4 regions of the Kitasatospora sp. NPDC022856 genome follow, and region 4 is predicted to be linked to each of the others. Evidence: riboswitches for the same ligand, from Rfam matches in the RefSeq annotation. Region 4 holds a riboswitch; each other region holds the start of a gene.

Region 1 (2,192 bases), on a different contig from region 4:
GGCGCGGTTCTCGGCCCTCTGGTCACGGCGGCGCGGGAAGCGGCTGCGGGAAGCGGCGGCGCGGGAAGCGGCAGAGGGAGAGGGCAGGGAGGGGGAGGCGCCGCGCGGGGGCGGCGCGGTACCGGCCCGTCAGACCGGGATCTCGGTCTCCAGGCGCTCCAGCAGCTCCCAGAACCGCTCGCCGAGCGGCCGGGCCGCCGCCGCGCGGGTGTCCGCCGCCGGGGCCGGGGAGCCCCAGCTGCCGGCGCCCCAGTGGGAGGTGACCTGGTACTCGTTCTGCAGCGCCGTCAGCACGGCGGTGAGGTCGCCCTCGTGCACCGGCACGATCCGGCCGATCGGCCGGAGCTGCGCCTGCCAGCGGCCGTCCACGCACTGCCGCAGCCGCCGGTCCAGCTCCTGCGCCCGGCCGGTCACCGCGACCAGCTCGCGCAGGGTCGTGCCGAGCACCTGGGCCAGCGCGTGGGTCTGCTCCTGGTCGCCGTCCCACTGACCGGTCGCCTCGGCCCGCTGGTAGCGGTCCAGTGCGAGGCCGATCCGGTGGGCCGCGCTCTCCTGGTTGAGCTCCCGGGCGACCCGGAAGTCCCGCAGCCGGGCCGGGCGGACGCCCATCAGCTGGGCCGGCGGGCACCAGAGCGCCCGGGCCAGGGCGATGAACTCGTCCTCGGCGGGGCGCAGCTCGCCGCTCTCCCAGCCGAGCACGTGGGAGGGCAGCAGCCGGACGCCGTGCGCGGCCATGCCCTCGACCACCTGCTCGGGGGTCAGCCCGAGGCCGGCGCGGTGCGCGCGGGCGGCCGCGGGCGAGAAGGGCACCGGGGGCACGGCGGGTGGCTGTCTGCGTCGCATGGCCCGACGGTAGGGGGCGGTCCGGCCGCCCCCCAGCCGCCGAACACACGAAGCGGGCCCGGAGGCTCCTCCGGGTGACTGGACGATCGCACAGGCTGTCATGCCCCTGCGGGGGGTGCCGATCGGAGGTAGCGACGGGGTCGGGCGGCCCGGCTCCGCTGTGACCAACCCCTCCGTGACCTTGGTTGACGCACGGTTCGGCCGCGTGATGGGATCCTTCAGCCAAACGGAGGCATGCAGAGGAAGCCGGTGCGAGTCCGGCGCGGTCCCGCCACTGTCACCGGGGAGCACACTCGGAGTCCCTCCTCCGCCGGCCACGGCGCCGGAGGGGGCCCATCGCGGCGGGCCGTCAGAAGCCGCCGCCGGGCCCGGGGGTGCGTTCGACCCGGAAGCCAGGAGACTCTCGCCCCCGGTACGTCGATCCAGGGCGCGGACCCTGAGTGAGGACACGCACGCGATGCAGGCTGCCCCGACCTTCCGAGCCCTCCGCTGTCCACCGTGCGCCCGCTGACCCGCGCCGCCGCCTTCGCCCTGGGGGCCGCGGCCGGGTACCTCGCCGACGCCCGCTTCGCCGACCCGCGCCGCGGCCACCCGGTGGCCGTCTTCGGCGGTGCGGCCGGCCGGCTGGAGCGGCGGATCTGGCGGGACGACCGCGCCGTCGGAACGGCTTTCACGGCGCTCTGCGTGGGCACCGTCGCGGCCGGCGCGCTGGCGGCCGACCGCACCCTGGGCCGCCGGCCGCTCGGGCGGGCCGCGCTGGCCGCCGCCGCGACCTGGACGGTGCTCGGCGGCACCTCGCTCACCCGCGAGGCCCGCTCGATCGGACGCTCGCTCGCCGCGCACGACCTCGCGGCGGCGCGGCAGCGGCTGCCGCACCTGTGCGGGCGGGACCCGAGCGCCCTCGACGAGGGGCAGATCGCCCGCGCGGTGGTCGAGTCGGTCGCCGAGAACACCGCCGACGCCGTGGTCAACGCACTCGTCTGGGGCGCCCTCGCGGGCACGCCCGGGCTGCTGGCGTTCCGCGCGGTCAACACCCTGGACGCGATGGTCGGCCACCGCTCGCCGCGCCACGCCCGGTTCGGCTGGGCCTCGGCGCGGCTGGACGACGTGGCGGGCTGGCCGGGCGCGCGGCTGACCGCGCTGCTGACCGTCGCCGCCGCGCCCGAGCCCCGGACGGCCTGGCGGGTCTGGCGCCGGGACGGCTCCGCCCACCCCAGCCCCAACGCGGGCCAGGCCGAGTCGGCCTTCGCCGGTGCCGTCGGCGTGCGGCTCGGCGGCACCCTGCGGTACGGCGCCCGGGTCGAGCACCGGCCGGTACTGGGCGGCGAGCTGCGACCGGTGACGGTGGA
Region 2 (2,192 bases), on a different contig from region 4:
CCGAGGCCAGCCTCTGGGGGCAGCTCACGGGGATGGCCGACGAGAAGCGGCTCATCGAACGGCGGCTGGTGCTGCCGCTGGCCAATCCCGAACTCGCGGACGCCCACGGGGTGGAACCGCCGCGCGCGGTCGTGCTGTTCGGCCCGCCGGGCACGGGCAAGAGCACCTTCGCCAAGGCCGTGGCCGGCCGGCTCGGCTGGCCGTTCGTAGAGTTCTTCCCCTCGCGGATCGCTTCGGAGGACGGGCTCGCCACGGGGCTCGGCCGCCGCTTCGAGGAGATGGCGCAGCTGGACCACGTGCTGGTCTTCATCGACGAAGTCGAGGAGGTCGCCGGCACCCGCAGCCTCGCCGATCCCGCGTCGGTAGGCGTGGTCAACGAGCTCCTCAAGTCGATCGTGCGGTTCCGCGACCGGGAGGGCCGGCTGCTCGTCTGCGCCACCAACTCGGTGGCCGCCCTGGACCCGGCGTTCCTGCGCCACGGCCGGTTCGACTACGTCCTGCCGGTGGGGCCGCCGGACCACGAGGCCCGCAACGCCCTCTGGGCCGGCTACACCGCCAGGACGGGCACGGCGGCCGACACGGCTGTGCTGGCCGGCGCCAGCAGCGGCTTCACCCCCGCCGACATCCGGCAGGTCGCCATGGCGGTCGCCCAGGCCGTCTTCGAGCACACCCTCGACACGGGGGAACGCACCGAACCCGGCACCGAGGACTACCTGGACGCCATCCGGCGCACCCGGCCGACCGTGACCGAGGAGATGGCCCGGGAGTTCGCCGGCCAGGCGGTCCGCTACGGGCGCACCTGAGGCGGCCCGGGTCGGCGGTCGCCCTCGGTCGCAGTGGCGGGGATTCCCAGGGCGCGCCGCGGCGCCCGGGCCTCTGGACTTACTAGGACGTCCAACTATATGGTCGATGCCAGGTCCGCGGTGTCAGGGAAGCCGGTGTGAGTCCGGCACGGTCCCGCCACTGTGACCGGGGAGTTCGTCCTCGTGGATGACGGCCGCTGGCAGCCAGCCGGGAAGGCCTGGGGGCGGGCGTGGATCCGGGAGTCAGGATACCGGCCGCGGGTGGTCCGTGCTTTCCACGAGGATGGAGACGACACGCATGACTCCGGGCCGCCTTTCCCGTTTCGCTGCCCCTTGCCCTGCCGTGCTGACCGTCGGGGCACAACTCCGCCCCCGACGCTGACGTCAACCGCCGGACCGCCGTAGGCGCGCACGACCGTGTGCCCGGACGGCGGCGGTGGTCTCTCCATTCCTCCTCTCCCCATCCACGATGAGAGAAGGAAACGATGGTTCGTGAACTGACCCATTTCGTCGGCGGCAAGCGCATCGCCGGGACGTCCGGGCGCTTCGGCGACGTGTACGACCCCAACACCGGCCGGGTTCAGGCCCGGGTGCCGCTGGCCGACCGGGCCGAGGTCGAGGCGGTGATCGCCGACGCCGCGCAGGCCCAGCCCGAGTGGGCCGCCTGGAACCCGCAGCGGCGGGCGCGGGTGCTGCTGCGCTTCCTGCAGCTGGTCGAGCAGGAGAAGGAGGAGCTGGCCCGGCTGCTGTCCGCCGAGCACGGCAAGACCGTGGCCGACGCCCACGGCGACATCCAGCGCGGCCTGGAGGTCGTGGAGTTCGCCGCCGGGATCCCGCACCTGCTGAAGGGCGAGTTCAGCGACAACGCCGGCACCGGAATCGACGTCTACTCGATGCGCCAGCCGCTCGGCGTGGTCGCGGGCATCACGCCGTTCAACTTTCCGGCGATGATCCCGCTCTGGAAGGCCGCGCCCGCGCTGGCCTGCGGCAACGCCTTCGTCCTCAAGCCCTCCGAGCGCGACCCCTCGGTGCCGCTGCGCCTGGCCGAGCTCTTCCTCGAAGCGGGGCTTCCCCCGGGCGTGCTCAACGTCGTCAACGGCGACAAGGAGGCCGTGGACACGCTGCTGGAGGACCCCCGGGTCGAGGCGCTCGGCTTCGTCGGCTCGACCCCGATCGCCCAGCACGTCTACGCGACCGCGGCAGCGCACGGCAAGCGCGCCCAGTGCTTCGGCGGAGCGAAGAACCACATGATCGTGATGCCGGATGCCGATCTCGACCAGGCCGCCGACGCCCTCGTCGGCGCCGGCTACGGCTCGGCCGGCGAACGCTGCATGGCGATCTCGGTCGCCGTCCCGGTCGGGGACGAGACGGCGGACGCCCTGGTGGCGA
Region 3 (2,192 bases), on a different contig from region 4:
GAGACGATCCTGGTCGAGCGCAGGGGCCGGGTGGGCTGATCACGCTCGACCGGCCGAAGGCGCTCAACGCGCTCAACACGCTCCTGATGAGCGAAGTCGTCTCCGCGGCGACGGAGTTCGACCGGGACCCGGACATCGGCTGCCTGGTGGTCACCGACTCGGAGAAGGCCTTCGCGGCCTCTGTCTGACCGGCCGGATGATGGGCGCCGAGGAGGCGGAGCGGGCCGGACTGGTCTCCCGCATCGTCCCCGCCGACCGGCTGCCGGCCGAGGCCCTGGCCACCGCCGAGACCGCCGCGGCGATGTCCACCCCGGCGGCGATCATGCTCAAGGAGGACGTCAACCGGTCGTACGAGACGACCCTCGCCGAGGGCGTCCGCTTCGAACGCCGCCTCTTCCACGCCGTCTTCGCGACGGCTGATCAGAAGGAGGGCATGGCGGCTTTCTCGGAGAAGCGCCCGCCGGAGTTCCGCAACCGCTGACGGCGCCCGCGGTGCGCCGCCCCTCGTCCGGGGCGGCGCACCGCCCGTCAGCTCTCGGACCGCCGGAGCAGGTAGGTGTCCGTGATCCAGCCCTCGCGCTCGCGGGCCCGGTCCGCTGCGGTCCCGTCGGCCAGGCGTAGTGTGCCGGCGGAACCCGCTGGTGCCTGCGTGATGTGACGCACGATCCCTTGACCCGATCTTTTCCGTTTCGCCATGATGAGCCGTCACGTTGTGACTCCGTCGACGGGGGAAGTCCGGTCCGAATCCGGCGCTGACCCGCAACGGTAGGCCGCCGACGGCATGTCGGCGGCGAGCCCGAGTACCCGTCGGCGGGGATGTGTCGTCCCCTCCTCCCGTCGTGGTCTGCGGGCCGGAGCTCCGAGGGCTGCCCGGCGTGCTGCCCGGCGTCCTCCGGGCCCCTGCGTCCAGGCCCGGAAAGGCACTCATGCCCACGCTCCGCCGCACCCTCGGTCTGCTCGCGATACCCGCCCTGGCGCTCGCCACCGCGCTCCCGGTGGCCACCGCCGCCCACGCCGAAACGACGTCCTCCCGGACCGTTCGTCCCGACGCCGCCGCTGGCGGCTGGCTGGCCCGCCAGCTCGTGGACGGCGACCACTTCGAGTCCGTCTTCAACGGCACCGCCTACCCCGACCAGGGTCTGACCGTCGATGCCGTGCTGGCCTTCGCCGCCTCGCACAGCTCCGACGAGGCCGCCGCGAAGGCCACCGCCTGGCTGGCGAAGCCCGAGATCATCTCCGGCTACCTCGGCGACGGCGCCACCGAGGCCTACGCGGGCGCCACCGCGAAGCTGCTGCTCGCCGTCGAGGTGCGCGGTGGGAACCCGGCATCCTTCGGGGGCGTCGACCTGCCAGCCCGGCTGCGCTCGCTGCAGACCGCCGAAGGACGGTTCTCCGACCGGTCGCAGTGGGGCGACTACAGCAACGCCTTCGGCCAGTCCCTCGCCCTGATCGCCCTGCACCGCACCCCCGGCGACGCTCCCGCCGCGGCCGTCGACTTCCTGGCGAACAGCCAGTGCGCGGACGGCGGTTACCCGTCCGCCTTCGGCCAGCCCACCTGCACCAGTGACGCCGACGCCACCGCCCTCGCCGTCCAGGCGCTCGCCGTCAACGGCCGCAACGCCGAGGCGAACGCGGGCCTCGGCTGGCTGACCACGCACCAGAACGCCGACGGCGGCTTCGCGGCCGCCGGGGCGACCGCCTCCAACGCCAACACCACCGGCCTGGCCACCCAGGCACTGCTCTCCGGTGGGCGCCTCGGTGCCGGCCTCAAGGGCTGGAGCCGGCTGGTGAAGTTCCAGCAGGGCTGCTCCGCCGACCCGGCGGTGCGCGGCGCGGTCGCCTACGACGCGTCGGGCTTCACCGCGGGCAACGGCGCCCGGGCCACCGCGCAGGCCGTCCTCGGCCTGGCGGGCACCCCGCTGGCCACCCTCTCCGCCGCCGGGTCCCGCCCCGGCGCCCCCACCCTCGCCTGCCCGGCCCCGGCCACCCGCTGAGACGCCGAACCCTGATCCCACGAGGAGAGTTCCGATGACCGATACCCTCACCCCGTCCCGCCCCGTCCGCCGGATGCTCGGGTCGATCGCCGCCGCGGCGGCCCTCACCGCCGGCCTGCTCGGCGTCTCCGCCGCCCAGGCCCCGCAGGCCCAGGCGGCGGCCTGCAACGGAACCACCGGCGTCACCGTCGTGGTCGA
Region 4 (2,192 bases):
CCGTGGGCCCGGCAGGGCCCGCGGACCACGGCGAGGCGGCGCCCACCCGAACGGACCGGGTGGGCGCCGCCTCGTGACACCGCGGTGCCGCGGGCCGTCGGGGCCGACTACTTGGTGATGACCCCGGCGGCCTCGTCGGCCGCCGCCCCCTGGGCGGGCACCCCGTCGGCCGGTACCACCGGCTTCGGGCTCCAGCGCTGTTCGACGCCGGCGAGGCGCCAGTAGGCGATCGCCGCCCCCCAGACCACCACGAACAGCCCGACGATCGCGTAGCCGACGTTGTCCAGCGAGATGTCCGCGATCCAGCCGCTGACCGGGTCGGTGAGGTCCAGCTTCTCGTGCAGCACGGCGACCAGCTCGATGGTGCCGATGATGAACGCCACCGCGATCGACAGCCCGGTGATGGTCAGGTTGTAGTACACCTTGCGCACCGGGTTGGAGAACGCCCACTGGTAGGCGAAGTTCATGAACGTCCCGTCCAGCGTGTCGAACAGGCTCATCCCGGACGCGAACAGCAGCGGCAGGCAGACGATCGCGTACCAGGGCAGCCCGGCGGCCGCGCCGGAGCCGGCCATCACCATCAGGGTCACCTCGGTCGCGGTGTCGAAGCCGAGGCCGAGCACCATGCCGACCGGGAACATCTGGCCGGGCCGCGTGATCGAGCGGGTCGCCCGGTTCAGCACCCGGGCCATCAGACCGCGCGAGTTGAGGTGCTCCTCCAGCTCCGCCTCGTCGAACCGACCGGCCCGCATCGACCGGAACACCTTGAGGATGCCGAACAGCGCCGCCAGGTTGAGCGCGCCGATCAGGTAGAGGAAGACACCGGACGCGGAGGTGCCGACCACACCGAGCCACTGGTGGGTGGTGGACTCGTCGTCCATCAGCGTGTTGGCCAGCTGGGCGCCGCCCGCCACCAGGGCGGCCATCAGGACCACCATCGAGGAGTGGCCGAGCGCGAACCAGAAGCCCACCGAGACGGGCCGCTTCCCGTCCGCCATGAGCTTGCGGGTGGTGTTGTCGATCACCGCGATGTGGTCGGCGTCGAAGGCGTGCCGCATGCCGAGGGTGTAGGCGGTGATGCCCAGGCCCACCCCGAAGACCTGGGTACCGACCTCGTACTTCTCCGGGGCGACCAGGAAGATCAGCGTCCCGAACGCCACTACGTGCATGGCCAGGATCACCCCCATCAACCCGGCCGTGCGGAGGGTGTCCTCGCGCCGCCAGCGGAAGCTCGGCAGGGCGGAGGACGCCGCGGGAGCAGCGGCGGTTTCGGGCAGGGTCATCTTCGGATCACGCTCCAGCACCTCGTGGAAAGACGTTCGTGAGATGCCGTGGCCGGTCTCCTGGCTGACGGGGCTTCCGGATCCGCCTTCCCAGGCGCGCGAGGCGCCCAGTGGCGTCGTGGATACGGACGACTCCCCCGATCACAGTGGCGAGGGCCGCTCCGGACTCCGGACCCTGAGGGTCCGTCACCGGTCTTCCCGAACACCACGGCGGGCAACACCGTAGGGGGCCGCACCTCACCCTTGCAAGGCTGCGCACCTGCGCAGGTGTCCAGGATCACAGCCACGGGCTGCAACAATGTCCGCATGCATCTCGTACCGGCCGACCGCGCGGGCCACCGCACCATCGACGGGCACCGGGTCTGCGAGGCCATCGCCGCGATCGGCGACCCCGGGCACGTCCGGTCCTGGGCCGAGCGGTTCTCGCTGCTCGCCGACCCGGGGCGGCTCGCCCTGCTGCTCGCCCTGCACCGGGCCGGGCCGCTCGCCGTCACCGACCTGGCGGTCGCCACCGGCATGCGCGACCCGGCCGTCTCGCAGGCGCTGCGGCTGCTGCGCACCGCGGGTGTGGTCACCGGCGACAAGGACGGCCGCGTGGTGCGCTACCGGCTCGTGGACGAGGCCCTGCGCCCCCTCCTCGACGAGTGCGCCGCCGCGGACCACCACGAGCACGGCGAGCCCGCCACCGGGAGCGACGCCACCGGCGGCGAGCCCTCCGCACCCCGGGCCGCCGCGGCCGGCTGACCAGCTGACCGGCTCCCGGCTGACCGGCTGCGCCCGCGGAACACCGACCCTGCGCCCCGGGCCGTCGCGCCCGGGACCCGCCTCACCCCTCCCGCACCAGCCGTTCGAAGCGCTCCAGCGAGCGCCGGGCCAGCGGGTCCGTCGCGGGCCGCAGGGCCCGGTCGA

Evidence for each region. A riboswitch is a leader RNA that binds a small molecule or an ion and turns the genes downstream of it on or off. The one in region 4 is predicted to bind cobalamin.
Region 1: another riboswitch for cobalamin. It lies ahead of ACZ34W_RS06860 (cobalamin biosynthesis protein); the one in region 4 lies ahead of nicT (Nickel transporter NicT).
Region 2: another riboswitch for cobalamin. It lies ahead of ACZ34W_RS33045 (CoA-acylating methylmalonate-semialdehyde dehydrogenase); the one in region 4 lies ahead of nicT (Nickel transporter NicT).
Region 3: another riboswitch for cobalamin. It lies ahead of ACZ34W_RS33070 (peptidase); the one in region 4 lies ahead of nicT (Nickel transporter NicT).

The regions. Positions count from the first base shown of each region.
Region 1 covers NZ_JBVHHE010000004.1:80,090-82,281, forward strand. Annotated here, with positions in the region: gene ACZ34W_RS06855 (helix-turn-helix domain-containing protein) at 130-843, opposite strand; cobalamin riboswitch at 1,056-1,248, shown strand; gene ACZ34W_RS06860 (cobalamin biosynthesis protein) at 1,342-2,192, shown strand, end outside.
Region 2 covers NZ_JBVHHE010000044.1:10,380-12,571, forward strand. Annotated here, with positions in the region: gene ACZ34W_RS33040 (ATP-binding protein) at 1-803, shown strand, start outside; cobalamin riboswitch at 885-1,077, shown strand; gene ACZ34W_RS33045 (CoA-acylating methylmalonate-semialdehyde dehydrogenase) at 1,289-2,192, shown strand, end outside.
Region 3 covers NZ_JBVHHE010000044.1:16,287-18,478, forward strand. Annotated here, with positions in the region: partial or broken gene ACZ34W_RS33065 (enoyl-CoA hydratase-related protein) at 1-481, shown strand, start outside; cobalamin riboswitch at 677-826, shown strand; gene ACZ34W_RS33070 (peptidase) at 927-1,994, shown strand; gene ACZ34W_RS33075 (flagellar hook-length control protein FliK) at 2,029-2,192, shown strand, end outside.
Region 4 covers NZ_JBVHHE010000009.1:165,952-168,143, reverse strand. Annotated here, with positions in the region: gene nicT (Nickel transporter NicT) at 108-1,283, opposite strand; cobalamin riboswitch at 1,317-1,508, opposite strand; partial or broken gene ACZ34W_RS13770 (ArsR/SmtB family transcription factor) at 1,590-1,928, shown strand; gene ACZ34W_RS13765 (SRPBCC family protein) at 2,110-2,192, opposite strand, start outside.